DNA from 2 places in the Mesorhizobium sp. B2-8-5 genome. Region 1 is predicted to be linked to the other one. Evidence: riboswitches for the same ligand, from Rfam matches in the RefSeq annotation. Region 1 holds a riboswitch; the other holds the start of a gene.
What was found. Region 1 has a riboswitch for thiamine pyrophosphate ahead of thiB (thiamine ABC transporter substrate binding subunit). Riboswitches for the same ligand answer to the same signal wherever they lie in the genome.

Region 1 (5,838 bases):
TTTGAGCGACGGCGAGCGGCCGAGCCCGACATTGGCTTCGACCGAAAGATGCGCGAACAAATTGTTTTCCTGGAACACCATCGACACCGGCCGCGCCGAAGGCGGCGTGTTGCCGAGATCGGCGCCGCCGATCAGCACCTTGCCCGCATCGGGCGTTTCGAAGCCGGCTATCAGATTGAGCAGCGTCGACTTGCCGGAGCCGCTCGGCCCCATGATGGCGGTGATCCTGCCGGCCGCGAATTCGGCGTCGAAACTGAAGGAGGATTCGCCATAGCTGAACGAGACGCCCTCCAGCGCGACGGTGAGGCCCTTTTGCGCGGCGGCGCCATCGATGCTCGTCGTCATGACTTTCCTTCCCGCCCCAGCCAGTCGGCGGCGACCACCAGCATCAGGCAGACGAGGCCAAGCAGCAAGGCAAGCCCCGCGGCGTCGGCTGTCCGGTAGCTGCCCATGCGCGCCAAAAGCAGATAGGGCAAGGTCTGCACGGAATCGCTGCCGAACAGCGCGATCACGCCGAGATCGCCGAGCGACAGCGCCACGGCGAAAGCGAAGCCGGTGGCCAGGGGCCGCCTGAGCGACGGCCAGTCGATCAGGCTGAGCCGGGTCCAGCCGGATATGCCGAGCGCCAGGCAAAGCCGCTCGTGGCGCTCGCTCGCCGCGTCATAGGCCGGGCGAATGGCGCGGATGGCGAAGGGCATCGCCATCACCGCGTTGACGGCGACGACCATGGCCGGCGCGACGGCGAAGACATCGGTGACGTGGCGCAGCGCCAGGAACCAGCCGGCGCCAAGGACGATTGGCGGCACGACCAGCACGAAGCCGGCGCCAGTGTCGGCGGCATGTTCGAGCAGGCCCATGGCGCCGCCTGCCCGGCGCCGCAGGGCCAGCGCGCGCCGCGCCGCGATCAGCGCCAGCGACAATGTCACGCTGAGCAACGCCGCAAGCAGGGCGAGGCCCGCGCTGGTGAGCGTCGCGCGGCGCACCGCCTCCTCGTCCGCCAATCGGCCGAGGTCGGCCTGAAGGCCTGAAAGCACGGTCGCCAGCATCGGCCCGGCGACGAACAGCAGGGCCAGCGCGATGAGGCCGGCGTTCAGCACGCTTTCGGTCCGTCCCGCCGAAAGGTAGCGGCGTGGCGCCACCGGCAGATTGGCATCGCCGACCGTGTTGGCGCCGAGCCGCGTGAGCGCAACGACCACGACGAAGGTGAGCGCGATCTGCAGCAGCGTCAGCACCACGGCGCGCGCGGGATCGAAGTCGAAGCGCAGCGCCTGGTAGATGGCGACTTCCAGCGTCGTCGCGGCCGGACCGCCGCCCAGCGTCAGCACGATGGTGAAGGAAGTTATGCAGAGCATGAAGACCAGCCCGGCGATCCCCGGCAGGGCCGCGCGCAGCACCGGCCATTCGATCAGCCGGAAAGCCGGCCGGGCTCCCATGCCGAGCTGACTCGCCAGCCGCCACTGGTCGGCGGGAACGGTGCCCAGCGCCTCGAGGAAGAGGCGCGTGGCCAGGGGCAGGTTGAAGAAGACATGCGCGACAAGGATGCCGGAGAGGCCGTAGATTCCCGGCCAATCCCCACCGCCAAGTTCGGCGAAGACGCCGGCAAGATACCCCGCCCGTCCATAGAGCGCCAATATGCCGAGCGCGGCGACGATCGCCGGCAAGGCCAGCGGCACGGTGAACAGCTGCAAGATCAGGCGACGCCCGGGAAAGGTCGGATGTCTCGACAAAGCGCGCGCGACCAGCAGCGCCGGCGCGACCGACAGCAGCGTCGACAGAGCCGCCTGCCACAGCGTGAAGCGGGCGACGCGCAGGAGGTAGCCGTCGAAGGCGGCGGCAGCGCCGGAGAGATCCTGCGCGCCTTCGAGGACAAGGCCGGCGAAGGCGCCGCCAATAAGGAAGCCGATGGCGGCAAGGGCGATGACGCCGGCGGGGATGCGGGAGTCACGCGCGTGTCGCACGCTGCGCCATTTGAGTTCGAGCTAACGAGCGCCGCGTTCCTTCGCGCCCCCCTCTGTCCTGCCGGACATCTCCCCCTCTAGGGGGGAGATTAGCAGCTTCGACGCCCCGCTTAGTCCTGCAGCATTGGAGATTGGCGAAAGTCGGCGTGACAGCCAATCTCCCCCCCTGAGGGGGAGATGTCCGGCAGGACAGAGAGGGGGGCCTCGGCGCAAGCATCGCAGCCCTACTTGCTCATCACCGCCAGCCACTCATCCACCCAGGCCTTGCGGTTGGCAGCCACTTCCTCGGGGCTGAACAGCAAGGTCTTGGTCGGCTTGACCAATTTGTCGAAGGCCGGGTTGAGCGGCTTGTCGGTCTTGCCGGCCGGGAACATCCAGTTGGTCTCCGGAATCACGTCCTGGAATTTCGGTCCGGTCATGAAGGCGATGAACTTTTGCGCCAGCGGGTTCTTCGCGCCCGTCGTGGTGATGCCGGCAACCTCGATCTGCAGGTACTCGCCTTCCTCGAAAGAGGCCGCCTGATAGCGCTCGGTGTTCTCGGCCACCATGTGATAGGCCGGCGAGGTGGTGTAGGAGAGCACCATCGGCGCCTCGCCCTTGGTGAACAGGCCGTAGGCCTCGCTCCAGCCCGGCGTCACCGTCAGCACCTTCGTCTTGAGCTTTGCCCAGGCCTCCGGCGCCTTGTCGCCATAGACGGACTTCACCCACAAGAGCAGGCCTAGGCCGGGCGTCGAGGTGCGCGGATCCTGGATGACGATCTTGTCCGTGCCGGCGCCCTCCACCAGGTCCTTCAGGCTCTTGGGCGGTGTCTTCAGCTTCTGTGTGTCATAGACGACGGCGAAATAGCCATAATCGAACGGGACAAAAGTGTCGTCGCTCCAGCCGCCAGGCACGTTGATGCCGGAGACTTCGCCATGCGGCGCGAACAGGCCGCTCGCCTTGGCATCCGCCGTCAGGTTGGTGTCGAGGCCGAGCACGATGTCGGCCTTGGTGCCGGCGCCCTCGAGCTTCACGCGGTTGAGCAGCGCCACGCCGTCGGCCACCGAGACGAATTCGAGATCGCAGCCGCATTCGGCCTCGAACTCCTTCTTGACGGCCGGGCCCGGCCCCCAGTCGGCGGTGAAGCTCTCATAGGTATAGACGGTGAGCTTGTCCCTTGCCTCTGCAGGCGCGACGCTCGCCAGAAGCGAGACAAGACCGGTTGCGAGAATGAGATTGGACAGCATTGCGCGCATCGGCGCCTCCTTCGTTCGAGTGACAAGGATTGAGGCGCCGGATGGTCCGAAACGTCTAATCCCTCCGCCGGTACAAACCGGATCAGGTTCAGCGGGTTGGCTTGATCGCCTCTCAGCCGGATCACGTCCGGCACCCCGTTAGAGCGTTTCGACAGATAGGCCCCGCCGAAGCGGCGCGCAAGCGGAAGTTTGCCGGGCAGCTGATGTTCGGACGGCAGGCGCGCAACCGAAGCGCGGGCCGTCCGGCTTCCGTTTCGCTTGGAGGGCTGGTAAGGGCCACGGCCATGGGCACATTCACCATCCTGCTTGGCGGCGAGCTTGTCCGCACGCCCCGGCTCGAACGCCAGATCGAAGGTTCGCGCGTCATCGCCGCCGACGCCGGCATCGGCCATGCCCGCATGCTTGGACTGGTGCCGGAGCTGTGGGTCGGCGATTTCGACTCGGTGCCTGCCAATCTGCCGGATGATCTCGCCGCCGTTCCGCGAAAGGTCTTTCCGGCCGAAAAGGACATGACCGATGGCGAGCTCGCCATAGCGGAAGCGCTCCAACGCGGCGCCACCAGCCTTGTGCTGGCCGGCGCCTTCGGCGGCAAGCGCGCCGACCATGCTTTCCTGCACCTGGCGCTGGCCGTGCGGCTGGCAGAGGCCGGCACCGAGGTCTTGCTGACCAGCGGCGCGCAGGAAGGCGTTCCCATCCTGCCTGGCAAGGCCGGCTTCGACTATGACGACGGCACCTTGTTTTCGGTGCTCGGCTTCTCCGAGCTCGCCGGCCTGACGGTGACCGGCGCCAAATGGCCGCTCGACCGCGTCGAGGTGGCGTTCGGCTCCTCGCTCACTATATCAAACGAGGTCAAAGGGCGGCTCGACATCGCGCTGGAGCGCGGCCGGGCGCTGCTTCTGGCCCACCCCTATCCTCTTCCAGAAAGCTGACATTCCAGACATGGCGCCGCCACTCCTCAATCTCGACGGCATTAAACTGACCTTCGGCGGCACCCCGCTGCTCGACGGCGCGGCGCTCAGCGCATCCGCTGGCGAGAAGATCGCGCTGGTCGGACGCAACGGCTCGGGCAAGTCGACGCTCCTCAAGATCGCCGCCGGCATGATCGAGCCGCAGGACGGCGAGGTGTTCCGCCAGCCTTCGGCGACCGTCCGCTATCTGCCGCAGATGCCGGATATGGACGGCTTCGCCGACGTGCGCGCCTATGTCGAGGCGGGCCTCGGCCCGGCCGACGATCCGCATCGCGCCACCTATCTGATGGAGCATCTCGGCCTTACCGGCGAGGAGCGTCCGAACGACCTTTCCGGCGGCGAGGCGCGCCGCGCCGCGCTTGCCCGCGTCATGGCGCCGGAGCCCGATATCCTCCTGCTCGACGAGCCGACCAACCATCTCGACCTGTCGGTCATCGAATGGCTGGAAGAGGAACTCGCCCGCACCTCCTCCGCCGTCATCCTGATCTCGCATGACCGCCGCTTCCTCGAGCGCGTCACGCGCGCCACCGTCTGGCTCGATCGCGGCCAGACGCGGCGGCTGGACAAGGGCTTTGCCCATTTCGAGGAATGGCGCGACCAGGTGCTGGAAGAAGAAGAGCGCGAGCAGCACAAGCTCGGCCGCCAGATCGTGCGCGAGGAGCACTGGCTGCGCTATGGCGTGACCGCCAGGCGCAAGCGCAACATGCGTCGCCTCGGCGAGTTGCAGACCATGCGCCAGCGCTTCCGCAGCCATCGCGGCGCCGAAGGCACTGCCACCATGGTGGCGAGCGATGCAGCCGAATCCGGCAAGCTGGTGATCGAGGCCAAGGGCATCGACAAGAGCTTTGGCGAGCTCACCGTGGTCAAGGGTTTCTCGACCCGCATCCAGCGCGGCGACCGCGTCGGCCTGGTCGGCGCGAACGGCGCCGGCAAGACGACATTGTTGAAGATGCTGACCGGCGAGCTGGCGCCGGATGCCGGCACCGTGCGGCTCGGCGTCAATCTGGAGATCGCGACGCTCGACCAGAAGCGCGAGGCCGTCGACCCGGCCGAGACGCTGGCGCATTACCTCACCGACGGGCGCGGTGAGAACCTTGTTGTCAATGGCGAGCAGCGCCATGTCGTCTCCTACATGAAGGATTTCCTGTTCAAGCCGGAGCAGGCGCGCACGCCGGTGCGCGAGCTTTCCGGCGGCGAGCGCGCGCGCCTGCTTCTGGCCCGCGTGCTGGCGCGGCCGGCGAACCTTCTGGTGCTCGATGAGCCGACCAACGATCTCGACATGGAGACACTGGAGTTGCTGCAGGAACTGGTCGCGGGCTTTGCCGGAACCGTGATCCTGGTCAGCCACGACCGCGACTTCCTCGACCGCACCGTCACCAGCGTGATCGCGCCGGACGGCAACGGCCGCTGGATCGAATATGCCGGCGGCTATTCCGACATGCTGGCGCAGCGCGGCGGCTCGAAGCTGGAAGACCGCAAGGCGAGGTCGAAGGCCGAGGCGAGCGAGGCTGGATCGAAAGCCGAACAGGCAGCACCCAAAGGCCCCGCCAAAAAGCTCTCGTTCAAGCAGAAATTCGCATTGGACTCGCTGCCCAAGAAGATCGAGGCGGTGACGGCCTCGATCTCGCGGCTGGAGAACAACATCGCCGACCCGTCCTTCTACGAGCGCGACCCGGC
Region 2 (5,838 bases), 2.8 Mb from region 1:
GCCTTTGACCGGCGAGGGACTATCCAGGCACGTGTCGGTTCTGTGCCCGGCTTTCGCGTACCCGGCTTCGCCTGACCTTTGCTTCGCGCAGCACCGCGACCGGATCGGCGCCGGTCCATTCGATTCCGGCCTTCCGCGCGAAGACCAGGAACGCCTGCCGCGCCTTGTCGAGATCGATCTCTCCGGTCCGCGCCGCCTCACAGGCGCGGAATGCGTTGGCGTAGCTATCGCCCCGCGTGGCCTGCGGCCATTCCTTGAGAAAGTTCTGCATCCCGGTGAGCGTGGCGATCTCGCGCTTGAAGCCGGCGCCCACGGCAATGGCCACGGGGGCCCGAAGTTCGATGTCGCTTCTGATGGGGCCTTCTTGCATGACTGCGGCATCCTTTGATTTTCAAAGACTTGGGCAGTTTCAATGCCTTCCAATGCAGAGCCGATGCGAAGGTTCCGCCAAATCAATTAGTCGTGGCTGACGGAACAACACCCTGCCGGCGGCGTTTGCCCCGGGAGCTCCCATGTTCGACCTGCCCGTGTTTCCGCCCCGCGGAGGCCAGGCGGAGCTCGCCAACGCAACAGGAGATAAACGATGAAAACCACCCTCATTCCAGCTGTCGCCGGCCTGGCTCTGATGGCCGGCATCGGCATCGCGGCCGCGGACGAGGTGATCGTCACCCCCGAGCAGCAGACCGTGGTCAGGGAATATGTCCACAAGCATCCGATCGCCTCGGTCAATGTGCTCGGCCTCGAGCTCGGCGTCGGCTCGACCGTGCCTGACACCGTCGAGCTGCAGCAGGTTCCGGACGTCCAGTACCGCTATGCGGTCGTCAATGACCATACGGTGCTGATCGATCCCGGCACGCGCCGCGTTGTTCAGGTGATCGAGTAGATTTAGTCCTGAAAGAGCCCGATCCTCTCCCCGGAGCATCGGGGAAGGATCGGGCTCTTCTCGTATCCGGGCATAAGGCCTAAGATAAACAGCGGTTTGGGAGGCAACGAAGCGCGGAAGGAGTCGTTGCCATGCATCATCCACACGTCGAATCACCTGACATTGCCCGCCAAGTCGACAGACTGCTGGCCGAACGCGGCGATGGGCTGCTGTCGATCAAGCAGGCGGTCGCGCTGCTGCGCGAGCGCACCGGAACCGATCGTTCCGACGCCGACCTGGCCGGACTGATCGTCAAGAAGGCCGCGTATCTCGGCATCGCGGTGCTTTCCGACGAGAAGTGAGCCATCACCGGATATTGCTTCAAGATGCGTTTGCGCGCCGCGTCTACACCCAAGACGGCACGCGAAAATTGGGCTAATGTTTGGCTGGGGAACAGTCCCAAACCGTAGGAGGCGACAAAGTGACGGACGACAGGCACGAACGCATTCGCCAACGCGCGCACGAGATTTGGGAGCAGGCCGGCCGGCCTGAAGGCGCGCATATGGAGCACTGGGACCAGGCGACGGCCGAGATCGATGAGGCGGGCAGGCCGAAGAAAGCCGCCAAGAAGGCCGCTGCCGCCAAGGTCGAGAAGCCGAAGGCCGCGAAGGCGGAGAAGCCTGCCAAGGCCCCCAAGGCGCCACCCAAGTCGAAAGCCAAGGGCTGATCGCGTCCTAAAGGATTACGGGCAGTCGTCAGACCGTCTGCCGCATAGTTGACCCACCGGCGACGGCGACCTGCAAAGCCGCGGCCTGCGCCAGCTGCGCGGGCCCACCTCGGCGAGCCTGCCGGGCAGATCGCCCGGCATCGCTTGATATTAGAGAGTGTTAATAAGCCTCGACGCCACAGCTGCAAATCATCGGGGAATTACTGATCAGGTTGAACTGTTTACTGTAGCTTGGCTGCAATATGTGTTCAATAGATGAAATGCTCCCAGTAAAAGTCAGGCATTGAGCGGAAGGCGCAGTTGACTCCGCGCGCTCGCATGCGCCTTTTTCATGCGAGGCTTTCTCTCAACATCCAACTTCGGGGATCAGGCATGCGGGGTATCAACCGTGTCATTTCATTTGCGTTTCTAGCTGTGGCGGGCGGTCTCTCTGCGCCTTGCCAGGCAGCGCCGGTCGAGTACGTCAGGGTCTGCACGGCTTATGGCGCGCAATACCATTACAGTCCCGGCACCGCCACCTGTATCAATGCCAACACGGGCGAGACGCGCAGCTTGACGGAGGACGGTGTGGTCGACGGCAAGACGGCGTTGGCGAGCAAGGTCGACGACATTGACCGCCGCGTCCAGCGCGCCTTCGAGGGTGCATCGGTGGCCTCAGCGCTGGCCGGCCCGGACCTGGTGCAGGGCGAGCATTTCGGCGTGCGCGTCAACTGGGGCAATGCCGGTCAATCCAACGCCATGGGTGTCACCGGCGCGGCGGTTCTTGGCGAGGGCTTCATGCCTGGCGGCAACGGTCGGCTGGCCGGCGCCGCGGGCGTCGGCTTCTCCGGCAAGACGGTCGGCGGCAATGCCGGCCTGCAGTTCACCTGGTAAGCGCGACCGAGGGGCAATCAATGTTCAGATATCTTCTTGCGCCGGCGATCCTCGGCGCGGCAACGCTCCTTGCGGCGCCATCCCAGGCGGCAGTCGCGTATGTCAAGATCTGCTCCGCCTATGGAGCCAATTACTACTATAGCCCGGGCACGGACACCTGCATCAATGCCCAGACTGGCGTGACCAAGAAGCAGGTCGACGACGGCAATGGCGGCGAGATGACCGAGGTCGGTAAGACGGCGCTCGCGGCCCACGTCGATGACATCGACAACCGCATCACGCGCGCCTTTGAGAACGCCTCGATCTCGGCCGCGCTCGCAGCGCCCGATCTCGTCCAGGGCGAGCATTTCGGTGTGCGCGTCAACTGGGGCAATGCCGGCTATGCCAATGCCTTCGGCATCACGGGCGCCGCGGTGCTGAGCGAGGGCTTCGACCATGGGGGCCGGCTGACCAGCACGCTCGGCATTGCCTTCGCCGGCAGCCAGGTCGGCGGCAATGTGGGGCTGCAGTTCAGCTGGTAGGGGAGGCTATCGTCTCCCTTGCTTTCCGGCGTATTGCGCGACCGCGCAAATGAGGGCCAGCGCCGCCATATCGCAGGCGGTCCGCGACGGCGACGGTCCCCTGGCGAAAAGCACCGCGTCCGCGACGGGGATCGTCAGGCCATGCTTTCTGGCGAATGACGTGACTTCGTAGGGCTGGTCGTCAGGCTGTATGTCGATGTCGATACGCTGGTCCATCAAACGAGTTCCTCCCTGGTACGCGGCTTTACCCTCCTTCGCCTGAGACGAATTTAACCACCCGCCGCTCAGCCGCGTCCACCAATTGCCAATTGTATGAAACGATGCATTTTTCGACGGGCGGCCCAAGGGTTGTAGGGGGAGCTGCCTGCCTCACCACGCATCGCTCGACCGGGCAAACCTCATGCGGGCCGCGATCATCGCGCTTTCGCATTCGCTGATCAGCCTGAGATTGCGCAGATACCGCGCCACCGTCTCCGGGAGCCAGGCGGCGCAGGCCTCGACATAGGCGCGGCCATGCACCAGCGTGCCGGTCGAAAGCCGCTCGTCCTTCTCGGCGATCACCTTCAGATATTGCCGGATGAAACGGATGTCGTCGGCGATGTCCTGGCTGGCCATGCGCCAGGCGCCGGCAACGCGTTCGCGCTCGGCGAACGGCAGTGGCGAGAGCAAAGGGCGGGAGAGGTCGGCGAAAGCGCCACGGTTCGCGGTATTCAAGCAAGTCCCCTCAAAGGAAGGGAAATATCGTACTTTATGTACGAAAAACAATCAAGCCGGATTCGTACATTTTGAACGACACTGCGGTTGCGATACCGCGGTTATAAGAAATCTGCGAAAATCTTGTAACCCGGCATCTCCCTTAGGGAGATGGGGCCCTTGGCTCAATTGGCCTCGCAAAAAACCGCTTTCCCATTCGCTCGAACAGTGCTTTAACGCGGCCATCCACAGGGGTGCTCCGTACGGTCGGGGCTGAGATGGCGGCGGCAAGCCTCCGGACCCTAAAGCTGATCTGGATAATACCAGCGGAGCGAGGCGGGCCATGTTTTCCGGCGCACAGATTTCCCTTTATCCCATGGCTGACGATTTCGTCGGCGTCATCCTTGGCGCGTTGGGCGCGCTCGATCCTTACCGCGACAGGCTGAGGATCGAGACCGACGATATCTCGACGCTGCTGGTCGGGCCGCCCGAAGTGCTTTTTCCCGCCATGCGCGACCTGTTCGTCGCGGCGGCGAAGAGCGGCAGGCACTGCGTGCTGTCGGCCGCGGTCTCGCGCGGCTGCCCCGGCGAGCCGGACGACCCGATCTGCCGCTCGGACGAGATAGGCGGCCCGGCGATTCCGCTTGAGGAGCGCAAGCGCGCCGCGCTCCGCGCCGTCGAGGCGACGCCCTCGACCGACCAGCCGGTGGCGGCGCAATTCTCGCTCTATGTGATGGGCACCGGCGACCACATGGACGAGATCTATGGCTGCATCGACTTCCTGAAAAACTCCGGCGTCTTCGACCGCTCGAAGAATTTCTGCACCAGGCTGCGCGGCGATGCCGGCGCGGTGTTCGCCACGCTCGCCGAAGCCTTCTGCCGCTTCGGCCCCGGCGCGGGCCACGTGACGCTCGACATAACGATTTCGGCGAACAGCCCGACCGCGGTTTGAGCCGCGTAGCGCTGCCGAGGTAGATGTGATGGCTGTTTCGTTCGGTTCTACACCGCAAGAAGAGTCTTCCGAGATTGGCGAAAGCCGGGGTGCCGTCCAATCTCCCCCCTTGCGGGGGAGATCAGCCCTTGCTTCCGCCTTCGCCAGGATCTTCCCCGCCGCCATCGCTTTCGCTCTTCTCCTCATCGCCTGGGAGCTCTACGCCCGCCTCGGCGGCATCGCGTCCACCGTGCTCCCCGCGCCCTCGCGCGTGCTGGCGCAAGCCTGGGAGAACCGCTCGGCGCTTGCCGACAACACGCTGCCCACCATCCGCGCCACGCTGGCGGGCTTTGCCTGCTCGCTCGTTGCCGCCTTCATCCTCTCGGCGCTGGTCGACTTCCTGGCCCCGTTGCGCCGGGCGCTGTTCCCGCTGCTGATCGCCAGCCAGACCTTGCCGCTGGTGGCGATCGCGCCGCTGGTGGTGCTGTGGTTCGGCTTCGGGCTGCTGCCAAAAATCCTGCTCGTGGCGCTGGTCACCTTCTTCCCGATGATGGTGGCGCTGGTCGAAGGCTATGCCGCCACGGCCAAGGAGATCAGCCAGATGCTCGCCGCGATGGGAGCAGGGCGCTGGCGCATCTTTTGGCTGGCGCGGCTGCCGTCGGCGCTGCCCTATTTCTTCGCCGGACTGCGCATCTCCATCACCTATGCCGTGGTGGGCGCCATCTTCGCCGAATACGCGGGCGCCGCGAAGGGGCTCGGCATCTACATGCTCAGCGCCAAGAACAATTTCCGCCCCGACCTGGTGCTTGCCGCCGTCGCGGTCAGCTCGGCGCTGACGCTGGCGCTGTTCGGCCTCGCCGTGCTCGTCCAGCGTCTCGCCATGCCCTGGGAAAATGCAGAGGGCGAAAGGGCGGGGCGCGACGGCGGCAAGCCTGTCGGGGAGGGCCGGCCATGACCCGGCTCGAGCTCCGCGACGTGCGAAAGAACTTCGGCGCGCTCGAGGTTCTGGCCGGCGTCTCTCTCCATGTCGGCGCGGGCGAGTTCGTCTCGATCCTCGGTCCTTCCGGCGCCGGCAAGTCGACATTGTTCCAACTGCTCACCGGCGCGATCCGGGGCGAGGGCGAGATGCGCTTCGACGGCGCGCCGCTCGATGGCGCCCGCTTCGCCTTCATGCCGCAGCGCGACGCGCTGATGCCGTGGCGGCGCGTTATCGACAATGCGGCGCTGGGGC

Region 2: it holds a riboswitch for thiamine pyrophosphate, as region 1 does, so the genes downstream of both, FJ430_RS24845 (YkoF family thiamine/hydroxymethylpyrimidine-binding protein) here and thiB (thiamine ABC transporter substrate binding subunit) in region 1, are expected to answer to the same signal.

Annotation. Positions count from the first base shown of each region.
Region 1 covers NZ_CP083951.1:1,355,302-1,361,139, reverse strand. The annotation lists gene thiQ (thiamine ABC transporter ATP-binding protein) at 1-345, opposite strand, end outside; gene thiP (thiamine/thiamine pyrophosphate ABC transporter permease) at 342-1,958, opposite strand; gene thiB (thiamine ABC transporter substrate binding subunit) at 2,183-3,184, opposite strand; TPP riboswitch at 3,236-3,341, opposite strand; gene FJ430_RS06565 (thiamine diphosphokinase) at 3,478-4,122, shown strand; gene FJ430_RS06560 (ABC-F family ATP-binding cassette domain-containing protein) at 4,133-5,838, shown strand, end outside.
Region 2 covers NZ_CP083951.1:5,042,276-5,048,113, reverse strand. The annotation lists gene FJ430_RS24885 (DUF982 domain-containing protein) at 20-370, opposite strand; gene FJ430_RS24880 (DUF1236 domain-containing protein) at 584-883, shown strand; gene FJ430_RS24875 (hypothetical protein) at 1,015-1,224, shown strand; gene FJ430_RS24870 (DUF2934 domain-containing protein) at 1,344-1,589, shown strand; gene FJ430_RS24865 (porin) at 1,962-2,462, shown strand; gene FJ430_RS24860 (porin) at 2,483-2,983, shown strand; gene FJ430_RS24855 (hypothetical protein) at 2,990-3,199, opposite strand; gene FJ430_RS24850 (hypothetical protein) at 3,353-3,697, opposite strand; TPP riboswitch at 3,917-4,029, shown strand; gene FJ430_RS24845 (YkoF family thiamine/hydroxymethylpyrimidine-binding protein) at 4,020-4,628, shown strand; gene FJ430_RS24840 (ABC transporter permease) at 4,738-5,562, shown strand; gene FJ430_RS24835 (ABC transporter ATP-binding protein) at 5,559-5,838, shown strand, end outside.